Regions from separate parts of the Kitasatospora sp. NPDC051984 genome, predicted to be linked through region 3. Evidence: riboswitches for the same ligand, from Rfam matches in the RefSeq annotation. Region 3 holds a riboswitch; each other region holds the start of a gene.
The links. A riboswitch is a leader RNA that binds a small molecule or an ion and turns the genes downstream of it on or off. The one in region 3 is predicted to bind cyclic di-AMP.
Positions count from the first base shown of each region.

Region 1 (3,455 bases), 430 kb from region 3:
CATCTGGTGGTCGACCTGGACACCGGCGAGTACGAACTGCTCTCCGCCGGGCACCTGCCCGGCATGCACCGTCTCGCGGGCGCCGGGTACTGGGAGGTCAAGGAGGCCGAGGGCCCGCTGCTCGGCGTCTACGACGAGGCCAAGTTCGAGGGGGTGCGCGGCACCCTCGGCCCCGGCGACGTCCTGATGCTGTGCACCGACGGCATGGTGGAGATCCCCGGCCGCGACCTCGCCGAGGGCATGGACCGGCTGATGGGCGAGGCCGACCGGCTGGTCGCCACCGCCCCGGGGTCGATCCGGCCCGGCTCCGCGGTCCGGCTGATCGACACCGTCGCCAAGCACGTCAACGACGACCGCGCGGTGCTGCTGGTCTGGCGCCGCTGAACCTCCGTCCGGTGCAGACGCGGTGAGCGCGGAGTGTCCACGGAGTGTCAAACCCGGACGTTGATCTTCGGCCAATTCCGGTTCGCGGCCCGAGCCGGGCGGCGATGTTGGATCTGCCTGCCGGTTTGCCGCGCAGGCCAGCACGGACCACCGCCCGCCGACGGGGTGTCAGAACCCGTCCGCTATCGTCGCGGTCGGCGAAAATCAGTCCTGCCAGGCGGGTTCGGGCACCGAGCGACCGGGCAAGTCCTTTACGCACTCAGCACGAGCGACCACACTGAGTCCGGATGGAGTGGTGGGGACACGGGGGGCAGGGGCCGGTTTCCGCCTGGGAGCCAACGCCGGCTTCCACCGAACCCCCGCCATGAATCGAGGAAGTGAGTCCCGGTGGCCTTCTCCGTCTCCGCGCTTGTCCTGTTCGGCATCATCGTCGCGATCTTCATTCGCAACAAGCAGCTGAAGACCGGGCACGCCATCGTCGCCGCCCTGTTCGGCTTCATGCTGAGCCAGTCGACCATGGCCGGCCCGATCCAGCAGTTCCTCACCTCGGTCTCCAAGGCCATCGCGTCGATCGCGGGCTGACGGCCTGTCGGCTCCCCGGCGGCACGCCACGACGGGCGGGAGACACCCCCGCGCCGTCCATTCGGCCTGCCCACGGTGACCAGGCTCACCCGCAACGTCACGCCAGGTCCGCGCCCGAACGCGCACGGTGGCCGAAGTCGCCCACCGTGCGGGGTTCGTACGCACACTGTCATGATCGCGTACGCGCACCGCAGCAGGGTGTCGGCACAGCGTGACCTGGTGGATCGTCAGCCCCTTCCCGACCCAGGGAGCGGGGCCGATCGGCGTTTGCCAGCCTCACGGGCCGTGGGATTTGCTTCCTCCGCAGCCCGGCCAGTGACCGGGCGGGCCACCGGACGGAACGCCTAGTCCTGCCGTCGTCCGGTGCCGACCAGATACCACGCCACGGCAGGAGCGGGGGAACCACAGGTAAGTCGCCGGGCCCGGAAACCACCGGGAACGGCTCGGGGTGAAGCCGCAGTTCCTGCGGCCGGGCAACTCTCGCCCGAACCCGACAGCTCACCTCGCAGGCGTCGGAGAGGAACGCCTTCATGTCCGCTCAGGGCAAGCACCGCAAGCCGAGCCTGGCCACCATCGCCCGGATCGCCATCGCCACCGGTGTGGCCGGCGCCGCGATCGGCCTCCCGGTCACCGCCGCCTCCGCGCACACCGCCACCGAGCAGGCCGGCAGCCGCCCGTCCACGGTCTCGGTGGACGCCACCCCCGTCGCCGACCAGGCCGCCGCCCCGCACAGCTACCGGGTCGCCTCCGGCGACACCCTGTCCAAGATCGCCGCCGCGCAGCACGTCGACGGTGGCTGGCAGAAGCTGTACCAGGACAACCGCTCCGTGGTCGGTGGCAACCCCGACCTGATCTTCCCGGGCCAGAAGCTGGCCATCAACGGCCAGGCCGCCGCCCCCGCGCAGGCCCCGGCCGCCAAGTCCACCTCCACGGACACCGCCACCGCGCCGAAGGTCGCCGTCAAGAAGGCCGACACCGCGAAGCCGGCCACCACCGGCACCGTCAAGGCCCAGCCCGTGGCCCCGGCCCCGCAGGCGGCGCCCCCGGTCGCCACCACGGCCACCACCGCCACCACGGCCCCCACCGCCGTCCCGGCCGCCGCGAGCAACAGCTCCACCTACGTCGCCCCGGCGCCGGGCAAGGTCACCACCGGTTACAAGGTCGCCGGCTCCAACTGGGCCTCCGGCTACCACACCGGCATCGACTTCCCGGTCGCCACCGGCACCAGCCTCAAGGCCATCGCCAACGGCACCGTGGTCTCCGCCGGCAACGGCGGTGCCTACGGCAACCAGGTCGTCATCAAGCTGGCCGACGGCAAGTACGCCCAGTACGCCCACCTGTCCTCGATCTCCGTCTCGGCCGGCCAGTCCGTGACGGCGGGTCAGCAGATCGGTCTCTCCGGCGCCACCGGCAACGTGACCGGCCCGCACCTGCACTTCGAGATCCGCACCACCCCGAACTACGGCTCCGACATCGACCCCGTCGCCTACCTGGCGGCCCACGGCGTCAACGTCTGATCCACGCCTCACCCCCGAAGGCCCCGCGCAGTCCGCTGCGCGGGGCCTTCGGGCTGTCCGGCGAACCGTGCTGGCGCCGCGGAAAACGGCAACGGCCCCGACTGCGTTGGCAGTCGGGGCCGTTGGCCATTCGGAGCGGGTGACGAGAATCGAACTCGCGTGACCAGTTTGGAAGACTGGGGCTCTACCATTGAGCTACACCCGCAAAGGCGTACCCGCACCGCGTCGCGGTGGCGAGGACTGGACCAGGGTACCTGGTCGAGCCGGTGGATTGCACACTCCTTCCGCGCTGTCGGCTCGCGAATATCGCCCCGGTCGGAGGCGGCCCGACGTGTACTCTTCTGCTCGGCACCACGGGGTGTGGCGCAGGTTGGTAGCGCGTCCGCTTTGGGAGCGGAAGGCCGTCGGTTCGAATCCGGTCACCCCGACCGTGCGGCAGGGTCTCGTCCGTGGGCGGGGCCCTGTTGTCGTTGTGGGGCGCGGCCGCCCCGGCCCTGCTCCGCTGTCGTTGTGGGGCGCGGCCGCCCCGGCCCTGCTCCGCCGTGCACCCGGTGCCGGGCGCAGTCACTTTCGTGGTACCGGTAGGATGGACCGCTGGCGGTAGTACGGACAGCATTGCAGCCCCAACCGCCTATCGCCCTGACCGCAAGCCCCCCTAGGAGACCCCACCGTGAAGAGCGCCGTCGAGACTCTGAACCCGACCCGGGTTCGACTCACCGTCGAGGTGCCCTTCGAGGAGCTCAAGCCCAGCCTCGACGCGGCGTACAAGAAGATCAACCAGCAGGTCACCGTTCCGGGCTTCCGCAAGGGCAAGATCCCGAACCGGGTCATCGACCAGCGCTTCGGCCGTGGCGCGGTGCTGGAGGAGGCCGTCAACGACGCGCTTCCGCGCTTCTACACGCAGGCCGTCGACGAGGGCCAGATCGATGTGCTGGGCCAGCCGGACATCACCGACATCGCCGGTGTCGAGAA
Region 1 is NZ_JBIUCB010000004.1:439,808-443,262, reverse strand. It holds gene ACIHEI_RS11265 (PP2C family protein-serine/threonine phosphatase) at 1-384, shown strand, start outside; gene ACIHEI_RS11260 (hypothetical protein) at 772-966, shown strand; cyclic di-AMP (ydaO/yuaA leader) riboswitch at 1,337-1,491, shown strand; gene ACIHEI_RS11255 (peptidoglycan DD-metalloendopeptidase family protein) at 1,497-2,483, shown strand; tRNA gene ACIHEI_RS11250 (tRNA-Gly) at 2,618-2,688, opposite strand; tRNA gene ACIHEI_RS11245 (tRNA-Pro) at 2,838-2,911, shown strand; gene tig (trigger factor) at 3,154-3,455, shown strand, end outside.
Region 1: another riboswitch for cyclic di-AMP. It lies ahead of ACIHEI_RS11255 (peptidoglycan DD-metalloendopeptidase family protein); the one in region 3 lies ahead of ACIHEI_RS09305 (NlpC/P60 family protein).

Region 2 (3,455 bases), on a different contig from region 3:
CACGGACGGGGCGCGCCGGCTGCTGGAGCACGGGCTGATGCAGCGCAGCTACCGCAACCTGGCCGAGCTGAACGCCCGGGGCCTGCCGATGCCGGACGAGCTCTCCGGGGAGTTCGAGGACTTCGAGGAGGCGGTGGCGCAGGCCGCGATCGACCTGTGCGGCGAGTGGACGGTGCCCGGGCTGGCCCGGCTGCTGCTGGAGGAGTACCCGGAGCTGGCCCCCGAGGTGTACTGAGGGTTTCGGCCCGCCGGGTCCACCGATCGGAGGACCCCGGAATCGTCCTGATGATCCATCGGTCCTGGCCGTCCGGACGATCCGCGGGGCGGGGCCGCCGGGCCAGGGTGGAGCCATGGACATCGTGACTCCGGCCGGCGCCACCTCCGTCGGCCTGCGCCCGTCGTTCCGTCGGATCGCCGCGCAGGCCGCCGCGCTCTGGTCGGCCGTCTTCGCCCTGGTGCACCTGTACTGGCTGCTGGGCGGCCGGGCCGGTCTGCCGGGCGGGCTGTCGGTGCTGGACAACACGCCGCTGCTGGTGATCGACATCATCGCGATACCGCTGTGCGCGGTGGCCGCGGCGCTGGCCCTGGCGCTGATACGGCCCTGGGGCGAGCGGCTGCCGGCCCGCGGGCTGCTGTGGGCAGCCCGGGGCACGGCGGTGCTGCTGATCGTGCACGCCGCGCCCTCCGTGCCGGACTGGCTGGCGCTGGCGGCGGGTCACCGCTCGGTGGCGGAGCTGGACGCGATGGCCCGCTTCGCGACCGTGCTGTACGAGCCGTTCTTCCTAGCCGGCGGGCTGCTGTTCGGCTGCGCGGTGTTCGGCCGTCGGCTCCTGCCCGAGCGCGGCGGCCGTCGATGAGCGGAAGAACTACGGCTGCAGGCCGCGCTGCTGGAGCCAGGGCAGCGGGTCGATCGGGGCGCCGCCGCCGGGGCGGACCTCCAGGTGGAGGTGCGGGCCGGTGACGTTGCCGGTGGCGCCGACCGCGCCGAGCACGGTGCCGGGGGCGACCTGGCCGGAGGCGGTGGCGATCCGGGAGAGGTGGCAGTACCAGAGTTCGGTGCCGTCGGGCAGGGTCTGGATGACCCGGTAGCCGTAGGGGCCGGACCAGCCCGCCGAGGTGACGGTGCCTCCGGCGACGGCGGCGACGGGGGTGCCGGTGCGGGCGGCGAAGTCCAGGCCGGTGTGCAGGTGCGCCCAGTGCGCGCCGGACTGGGCGAAGTGCGCGGTCAGCTGGTAGCCGGCCACCGGCAGGGTGTGCGCGGCCTGCTCGGCCTCGGCCTGCTGGGCGGCCCGCTTGGCCTCGGCCTCCTGCGCGGCGGCCAGCCGGGCGGATTCGTCGGCGGCGGTGCGCTGGCCGTCGGCCTGCTGCTGGATGCGGGCGGCGAGGGCGAGCCCGGGGTCGCCTGCGAGGAGGCCGTCGGAGGCTTCGTCCGCGGCTGTGACGGGCACCGGGGCGGCGGCCTGCGCGGGGGCGGCGCCGAGTGCGGTGGCGCCGAGCGCGGCGGTCATCGCGGTGACGCCCAGCAGGGGCGCGCCGGCGCGGGACTGACGGGGCAGCCGGTGCCGGGCGGCTTCCGGCTCGACCGGGTGGTCGAGCAACTGGGTGCCGGTGCTCTCGGTGTAGGTCGACGCCACGGGGGCGTGCTCCTTCCTTCCCTGCCGCCGACCGGGTTAGCTGACGGGTTCGGAGGTGGAAGGTCTCCTACGGTCGGGCCCAGGGCCGTCCCGATTCACCCCGGTGGAAACGTGGTTCCCCGGCTCCTGGGACGCCCCGAAGGGTGTGCCCAAGTGGATTAGGCGTGGCGCACGGTGCCGCATGGTTACGGCGTTGCCGACCGCGCTGCGTTATCAAACGTTAATCCTATGGACCCCATGATTCCAAGCCGCTACCACGAGACAGCGAAGATTTCCTGACGCCCTATGGGTGATTTGTGACGGTTCACCAGAGCCAACCTGACGGATTGTGACCGAGCGGTTGAGTATCCGTACTCACGCCACGCCTCCGGGCCGGCGCGACCCTGATGCCATGACCGCAACCGTGCCGCACCGGACCACCGCCGCCTACTTCGCCCAGGCCGCCGTCTCCTTCGGACTGGCCACCGCCGCGCTCTCGCTCGGGATCGCCTACCTGCCGGTGAGCGCCTGGATGCGCGCCTTCCTCGCCGTCGGGCTGCTGTACGAGATCACTTCCGCGTTCACGCTGGCCAAGGTGATCCGGGACCGCCAGGACGAGGGCGCGATCACCAGCCGGGTGGACCAGGCCCGGCTGGACAAGCTGCTCGCCGAGCACGACCCGTTCAAGGTGGAGGGGATCTGACCGATCCGGCCGGCCTCCACGGCTTGACGGCTAAGGCTATTAGCCTTAGCTTTATGGCTATCGGCAGTCGGCCGGGCCTCCAGCGCCCGGCGCACCGCAACGCCCGCCCAGGAGGCCCGCGATGAACAGCACCCTCGGCACCACCCGGTACGTCGACGTCCCCGGCGGCCGGATCGCCTACGACGACACCCCCGGCACCGGCGTCCCGGTCGTCCTGCTGCCCGGCATGCTCGACAAGCGCGCCACCTACCGGCACCTCGCACCGCTGCTGACCGCCGCCGGGCACCGGGTGATCACCATGGACCTGCGCGGCCTCGGCGAGTCCTCCACCGGGTTCACCGACTACTCCCCCGCCGCGATCGCCGACGACCTGGTCGCCCTGCTCGACCACCTCGACCTGCGCGGCGCCGTCCTGGCCGGCAACTCCTACACCGGCGCCACCGTGGTCCGCGCGGCCGAGCTCGCCCCCGGGCGGACCGCCGGGGTGGTGCTGATCGACGCCTTCATCGAGAACCTCCCGCTGAACGCCTTCCAGAAGGCCCTGTTCGGCCTGGCCGCCCCGCTGGTCACCGCGTTCCCCGGCCTGTGGAGCTCGATGCAGAAGTTCTACTACCCGACCGCGCGGCCCGCCGACTTCGACGCCTACCGGGCCGGCCTCGCCGAGATGCTGCGCGAGCCCGCCCGGAAGGCCGCGCTGCGCGGCTACCTCACGGGAGACTCCGCGCCGGTCGGCTGGTGCGAGGCCGTCGACGTGCCCGCGCTGGTGCTGATGGGCAGCAAGGACCCCGATTTCCCGAACCCCGAGCTGATCGCCGACCGGCAGGCCGCCGCGCTGCGCGGCCGTAAGGTGATGATCGAGAACGGCGGCCACTACCCGATGGCCGGCTACCCCCAGGCCGTCGCCGACGCCCTGCTCCCTTTCCTGAACGAGCTGAACGAGGTCGCCCGCTGATGGCCCGCGCCGGACTCTCCCCCACCGCGGTGGTGGACCACGCCCTCGACCTGATCGACGCCCAGGGCGCCGAGACGCTCACCCTGGCCGCCGTCGCCGCCAAGGCGGGGGTCGCCACCCCGTCGCTGTACAAGCACGTCCCCGGGGGCCTGGCCGAGCTGCGGCGCCTGGTCGCCGTCCGCACCCT
Region 2 is NZ_JBIUCB010000003.1:542,321-545,775, reverse strand. It holds gene ACIHEI_RS09160 (hypothetical protein) at 1-235, shown strand, start outside; gene ACIHEI_RS09155 (DUF3995 domain-containing protein) at 351-857, shown strand; gene ACIHEI_RS09150 (M23 family metallopeptidase) at 867-1,634, opposite strand; cyclic di-AMP (ydaO/yuaA leader) riboswitch at 1,645-1,809, opposite strand; gene ACIHEI_RS09145 (YiaA/YiaB family inner membrane protein) at 2,026-2,316, shown strand; gene ACIHEI_RS09140 (alpha/beta fold hydrolase) at 2,438-3,268, shown strand; gene ACIHEI_RS09135 (TetR-like C-terminal domain-containing protein) at 3,268-3,455, shown strand, end outside.
Region 2: another riboswitch for cyclic di-AMP. It lies ahead of ACIHEI_RS09150 (M23 family metallopeptidase); the one in region 3 lies ahead of ACIHEI_RS09305 (NlpC/P60 family protein).

Region 3 (3,455 bases):
GGAGAAGTGAATCCGGGAGCCCCCCGGGAGTGGACGCGGAGGCAGGGACTTCACTAGGGTCTGGCGTCAAACCTATATTCCGGACTATCGCTCTAACGGGTGAGTCCAGAGGAAGAAGGAGCACCGCCTTGGCCTCCCACCGCCGTCCCAAGCAGCCGAGTCGCGCCCGGGTGACCGTGCTCACCGCTGCCGCCGCGACCGCGGTCGCCCTGTCGGCCCAGGTGAGTGCGCACGCCGCGCCGGCCCAGCCGAACAAGGACGAGATCAAGGCGCAGGTCGACAAGCTCATGGAGGAGCAGGAGCAGGCGGCCGAGAAGTACAACGGCGCCAAGGAGAAGGCCGACCAGCTCCGCAAGCAGGCCGACCAGCTGCAGGACCAGCTGGCCCGCAGCCAGGACCAGCTGAACGAGCTGTCCTCCGGGCTCGCGGCGGTGGCCGGCGACCAGTACCGGCACGCGGGCGTCGACCCGTCGATGCAGCTGATGCTCTCCGCCGACCCGGACAAGTACCTGGACAAGGCGTCTTCCTTCGACCAGGCGGCCAGCACCCAGGCCGAGACCCTGAAGTCGCTGCAGGACCAGCAGCGCCGGCTGAACCAGCAGAAGCAGGAAGCGGCGGACGTCCTGAAGGAGCTGGACAACTCCACCCAGGCGCTCAACGACGCCAAGAACGAGGTCAGGACCAAGCTGGAGCAGGCGCAGAACCTGCTCAACCAGCTCTCCGCCTCCGACCGGCGGGCGATCACGCAAGGCGACGGCGCCGCCTCGCGCAGTGCCGACCGGGTCGACCCGGCCACCCTGCCGAAGGCCGCCGGCTACGCCGGGGTCGCGGTGCAGCGGGCGCTCGACAAGCGCGGTGCGCCGTACGTGTGGGGTGCGACCGGCCCGAGCACCTTCGACTGCTCCGGCCTGATGGTGTGGGCGTACGCGCAGGCCGGCGTCTCGCTGCCGCGCACCTCGCAGGCGCAGGGCAGCTACGGCGCCAGCGTGGGTACCGACTGGCACAACGCCCAGCCCGGTGACCTGGTGGTCTACTACGGCGACCGGCACCACGTCGGCATGTACATCGGCAACGGCATGGTGGTGCACGCGCCGCACACCGGTGACGTGGTGAAGACCATGAAGGTCGACGCGATGCCGATCTCGACCATCCGTCGGGTCTGACGGGCCGACAAACCGGACATACGCCCCTCGGGGCGACAATTGACACGCCGTGACACGCCCGGGCGGGTCGAGATCCTGCTGTGATCTCGAACACGTCCGGGCGTCGCGTTTCCCAGGCGAACGGCGGGAAATGCTACGCACTGTGCAACGAATCCCTTACGTTCGGTCAGTTTCGTAATCGAAATTGACTCAGATTCAGATTTTTTTCCGACAAGGATTTGAACGGATCACGGATCGGTTACTAGGGTCATAGTTCGACCACCGCAGAGTCGATCGCCCAAGGGGGGCGACGGCGGAGGTCGCCGCCGAGTCCGTGACGCAGCGGGTGGATCGTCAGAACGAGATCCGCCGACGGGGATACCCCTGAGGGGGTTGCTGTCGAACGGAGCCGGGGAACCACGTTCCCCCGGGGTGAATCGGCGCCAGGTCGGCCGCGAGAGCGGCCGGTGAGGCGCTGTAGGGCGTCTCTTCCGGCCCGAACCCGTCAGCTCACCCGGTAGGCGGTGTGAGGAAGAAGGAGTCCGCCTTCGTGGCGTCCCATCGCCGTCCCAAGCCCGTCGGCCGTGCCCGGGTCTCGATTCTCACTGCCGCTGCCGCCACCGCCGTCGCGCTGTCCGCCCAGACCGGCGCGCACGCCGATCCGGCGCCCACCAAGGACCAGGTCAAGGCGCAGGTCGACCAGCTCAACGAGCAGGCCGAGGTGAAGACCGAGGCGCTCAACGCCTCCGTCGAGAAGCAGCAGAACCTGCAGAAGCAGGTCACCCAACTGCAGGACCAGCTGGCCCGCCAGCAGGAGCAGGTGACCACCGTCCAGGACAGCCTGGCGACGATCGCCGCCGAGCAGTACCGCAACGGCGGCATGCCGCAGACCATGCAGCTGATGCTCTCCAGCAACCCGGACAGCTTCCTCGGGCAGGCCGGAACGCTGAACACGGTCGGCGCCACCCAGGCCGACCTGCTCAAGAGCTTCAAGGCCGAGCAGGCCAAGCTCGACGGGCAGCGCGAGGAGGCCGCGCAGAAGCTCGCCGAACTGGACACCACCACGAAGGCCCTCAAGGCCGACAAGGAAGACGTCCAGTCCAAGCTGGCCAAGGCGCAGGAGCTGCTCAACACGCTCACCCAGAAGGAGCGCGACGATCTCGCGGCGGCCGAGGCCAAGGCCGCGAACGACTCCCGCACCCAGGCCGAGCGCGCCTCCCGCGACAACACCCGCACCGACCTCGGCGCCCCGCCGGCCCAGGCCCCGGCCGGCTACGCGGGTGCCGCGATGAACGCCGCGCTGTCCAAGCTGGGCAGCTGGTACTCCTACGGCGCGGCCGGCCCGAGCACCTTCGACTGCTCCGGTCTGATGCAGTGGGCGTACGCCCAGGCGGGTGTCTCCATCCCGCGCACCTCGCAGGCCCAGGCGGGCGCCGGCACCAGCCTCGGCACCAACATCGCCAACGCCCGTCCGGGTGACCTGATCATCTACTACGGCGACCAGCACCACGTCGGCATGTACGTCGGAAACGGGCAGATCGTGCACGCCCCGCACACCGGCGCGCAGGTCCGCTACGAGTCGGCGACCGTCATGCCGATCACCAAGATCGTCCGGATCTGACGGCCGCTCGGAGCCTTCGGCCCGGCACCCCGCACAGGGGGTGCCGGGCCGCTCTCGTTCCGGTGTCCGATTCGCGGTCGAATATTCGAAGTTGTCAGGGTTTGGACTGGATCCGTCCGACTCGCTAACCTCTGCCCCGGCCCCCCGTGCGGACGGCCGTCCGATCCGCGGGCGGCGGCGGAGGCCGGAGCTCAGGAACGGAGTCGTCGCACGTGCCAGTGCACCGTCGCCCCCCACTGCCCGGTGTCCAACGCCTCGCCCGAGCCCTGGCGCTCACCGCCGCCGCGACGGGCGTGATCCATCTCGGCGTCGCCCCGGCCGCCGCCACTCCGGCCGACCCGCCGGACCGCGCCGACGTCAAGGCGCAGGTCGACCAGCTGTACGACGAGGCCGAGCAGGCCTCCGAGAAGTACAACGCCGCCCAGGAACAGCAGAAACGGCTGCAGCGCGAGGCCGGCATCCTGCTGACCCAGGTCGCCGCCGGGCAGGACGACCTCAACCGGCTGCGCGCCGACCTCGGGGCGGTGGTCGCCGCCCAGTACCGCGCCCAGGGCCTCGACCCCACGCTGCGGCTGATGCTCGACAACGACCCGGCGTCCTACCTGGCCGGCGCCCGCTCGCTCGGCCAGGCCACCGCCCGGCAGAACGAGACCCTGCGCGACCTGCGCGAACGACAACGCCGGCTGGACCAG
Region 3 is NZ_JBIUCB010000004.1:8,981-12,435, reverse strand. It holds gene ACIHEI_RS09310 (NlpC/P60 family protein) at 129-1,163, shown strand; cyclic di-AMP (ydaO/yuaA leader) riboswitch at 1,530-1,682, shown strand; gene ACIHEI_RS09305 (NlpC/P60 family protein) at 1,693-2,763, shown strand; gene ACIHEI_RS09300 (NlpC/P60 family protein) at 2,976-3,455, shown strand, end outside.

Region 4 (3,455 bases), on a different contig from region 3:
AGGTCGGCGATGGTGACGTCCTCGGTCTCGCCGGAGCGGTGCGACATCATGCAGCGGTAGCCGTTGCGCTGGGCCAGCTCGACGGCGTCCAGGGTCTCGGTGAGCGAGCCGATCTGGTTGACCTTCACCAGCAGCGCGTTGGCGGTGCCGGTCTCGATGCCCTTGCGCAGGCGCTCCGGGTTGGTGACGAACAGGTCGTCGCCGACCAGCTGGACCTTGTCGCCCAGCTTGTCGGTGATGGCCTTCCAGCCGTCCCAGTCGGACTCGTCCAGCGGGTCCTCAATGGAGACCAGCGGGTAGGCGGCGACCAGCTCGGCGTAGTACTCGACCAGCTCGGCGGCCGACAGGGCCTTGCCCTCGAACTGGTAGGCGCCGTCCTTGTAGAACTCGGACGCGGCGACGTCCAGGGCCAGCGCGATGTCCTTGCCCGGGGTGTAGCCGGCCTTCTTGATGGCCTCGGTGATGAGGTCCAGGGCCTCGCGGTTGGAGTCCAGGTTCGGGGCGAAGCCGCCCTCGTCGCCCAGGCCGGTGGACAGCCCGCGCTCCTTCAGCACGCCCTTGAGGGTGTGGTAGACCTCGACGCCCCAGCGGACGGCCTCGGAGAAGGACTCCGCGCCGATCGGGGCGATCATGAACTCCTGGATGTCGACGTTGGAGTCCGCGTGCGAGCCGCCGTTGAGGATGTTCATCATCGGGACCGGCAGCACGTGCGCGTTCGGGCCGCCCAGGTAGCGGAACAGCGGCAGGTCGCTGGCCTCGGAGGCGGCGTGCGCGACGGCGAGCGAGACGCCGAGGATGGCGTTGGCGCCGAGCGAGGACTTGTCCGGGGTGGCGTCCAGGTCGAGCATGGCCTGGTCGATCAGGCGCTGCTCGGTGGCGTCGTAGCCGACCAGCTCCGGGCCGATCTGCTCGATGACGGCGAGGACGGCCTTCTCGACGCCCTTGCCGAAGTAGCGGTTCTTGTCGCCGTCGCGGAGCTCCAGCGCCTCGAAGGCGCCGGTGGAGGCACCCGACGGGACAGCCGCACGACCGGTGCTGCCATCGTCGAGACCGACCTCGACCTCGACCGTGGGGTTGCCGCGGGAGTCGAGGATCTCACGGGCTACGACGACATCAATGGACGGCACGAGGCATCTCCTAGCGGAAGCGGATGTGTGGTCGTTACGCCCAGAGCCTAGCCGCAGACATGCCCACGGCCACGCCCGGCCGGGCCCCGTCTCACCGTGTGACCCGGCTACTCACTGGTAGTTCACCTGTTTGCCCGTCGGCGGCGGGCTCCGGGCGGCGCGAACTGCTGGGCGCACGCCCGGAGCGGACGAATCGTCAGACCGACGAAGGGTCTATACCACCGCCGGGCCGGAGCCGGCCGGACCGCGCCGTCACAGCGCCAGCACCTGGCCGGGCATGATCACATCGGGGTCGGCGCCGATCAGTTCGCGGTTCGCCCGGAACAGCTGCTCCCAGCCGCCGGACACGTTCCGCGCGGCGGCGATCCCGGACAGCGTGTCGCCCTCCTGCACGGTGTAGTTCCCGGTGCCGGACTGCGTCGACCCGTCGGCCGGGGCGCTCTGCTTCGAACTCTTCGACTGCTGCTGCGACTTCGTCTGCTTCCGCTCGGGCGCCGCCGCGCGCTGCTGCGAGCGGGAGGCGGTGTCCTCGGAGCTGTCGCCGCCGCGGGACAGACCGGCCTTGATCGAGCAGGACGGCCAGGCGCCGGGCCCCTGGGAGGCGAGCACCCGCTCGGCCACCGCGATCTGCTCGGAGCGGGTGGCCTGGTCGGCGCGGGCGGCGTAGTCGCCGCCGCCGTAGGCGCGCCAGGTGGAGGAGGAGAACTGCAGGCCGCCGTAGTACCCGTTTCCGGTGTTGATGCTCCAGTCCCCGCCGCTCTCGCACTGGGCCACGCGGTCCCAGGTGTCGGCGGGTGCGGCTGCCGCTCCGGTGGCGGAGAGCAGGGGCAGGGCCAGGCCCACGGAGGCGACGCCTGCAGCGGCGACGACCTTCTCGGCCTTGGTGCTACGGCGGTGACGTCCAGTACCGGTGAACAGCATGGGACTTCCTCTCCGCACGCCTACGAGGTGAGCTGTCGGGTTCGGACCGGGAGGCTGGCCCGGCCGCCGGGAGGTCCGGACGCGGTTGCGTCCGTTCCCCGGCGGCTTCACCCCAAGCCGTTGGGAGTACGGCGTTCACACCTGGTTCCCCCGCTCCTGTCCGAATCCTGGTCGGTGTCCCGAGGGTGCGGCGGACAGGACTCGGCGTGCCGCGCTCGGGGCCCGCAGCTGCGGGCAAATCGGAGAGTAAGCAGAGCTGACGAGCAATCACAAGCTCATATCACCGGTATCACGTCGAAATTACGGACCTTCACTTCTCGTGCACAAACCGTCCATGTATGTCCGTATTCGCCCCAGGTGGGGGCGCACCCGCGCCCCCACCGGGCCCACGGACGGTGACGTGCGGGGGCGGGGCGAGGGCAGGACGGCGGCGGTCGAAACCGGGTCAGCGGGGCGTGAAGGAGACCGGGAGTTCGCGCAGCCCGCGCATGATCAGCCCACCCCGCCAACGGAGTTCGGCCGGATCGGCGGCCAACTGGAGGTCCGGCAGCCGTGTCAGCAGTGTGCCGATCGCGCGCTGCCCTTCGAGCCGGGCCAGCGGCGCACCGATGCAGTAGTGGATGCCGTGTCCGAAACCGAGGTGCGGATTGTCCGTCCGGGCCAGGTCCAGGGTGTTCTCGTCGGAGAACCGGTCCGGGTCGCGGTCCGCCGCGGCCAGCACCACCAGCACCGGGTCGCCCGCCGGGATGTCCACCCCGCCGATGCTCAGCGGCCGGGTGGCGAACCGCCAGGTCGCCAGCTCCACCGGCCCGTCGTAGCGCAGGAGTTCCTCGATGCCGGTCTCCAACAGGCCCGACTCCCCGCGCGCCAGCGACTCCTGGAGCAGGGTGCGCTGAACGGGGTTGCGGAGCAGGGCAAATGCCCCATTGCCGATCAAATTAATGGTCGTCTCGAACCCCGCAAACAACAAGATGAAGGCCATCGCCGCGGCCTCGTTCTCGCTCAGGTGCTCGCCGTGGTCGCTGGCCCGGATCAGGCCGGAGATCAGGTCGTCGCCGAGGTCGGCGCGCTTGCGGTGGATCAGGTCGGCCAGGTAGCCGCGGATCTGCTTGACCGCGCGGCCCACTCCCCCGCGCTTGCCACCGGTATGGCGGATCATCATGCCGGCCCAGTCGCGCAGGTCGTCCTGGTCCTCGGGCGGGACGCCGAGCAGGTCGCAGATCGCGTAGATCGGCAGCGGGAAGGCGAACTCGTGGATCAGGTCGACCTCGCCGCGCTCCGCGAAGGAGTCGATCAGGCGGTCGGTGAGCTGCTGCACCCGCGGTTCGAACTCGGCAACCCGGCGCGGTGTGAAGGCCTTCGACACCAGGCGGCGCAGCCGGGTGTGGTCCGGCGGGTCGATGTTCA
Region 4 is NZ_JBIUCB010000001.1:383,912-387,366, reverse strand. It holds gene eno (phosphopyruvate hydratase) at 1-1,127, opposite strand, end outside; gene ACIHEI_RS01770 (transglycosylase family protein) at 1,380-2,048, opposite strand; cyclic di-AMP (ydaO/yuaA leader) riboswitch at 2,052-2,251, opposite strand; gene ACIHEI_RS01765 (cytochrome P450) at 2,494-3,455, opposite strand, start outside.
Region 4: another riboswitch for cyclic di-AMP. It lies ahead of ACIHEI_RS01770 (transglycosylase family protein); the one in region 3 lies ahead of ACIHEI_RS09305 (NlpC/P60 family protein).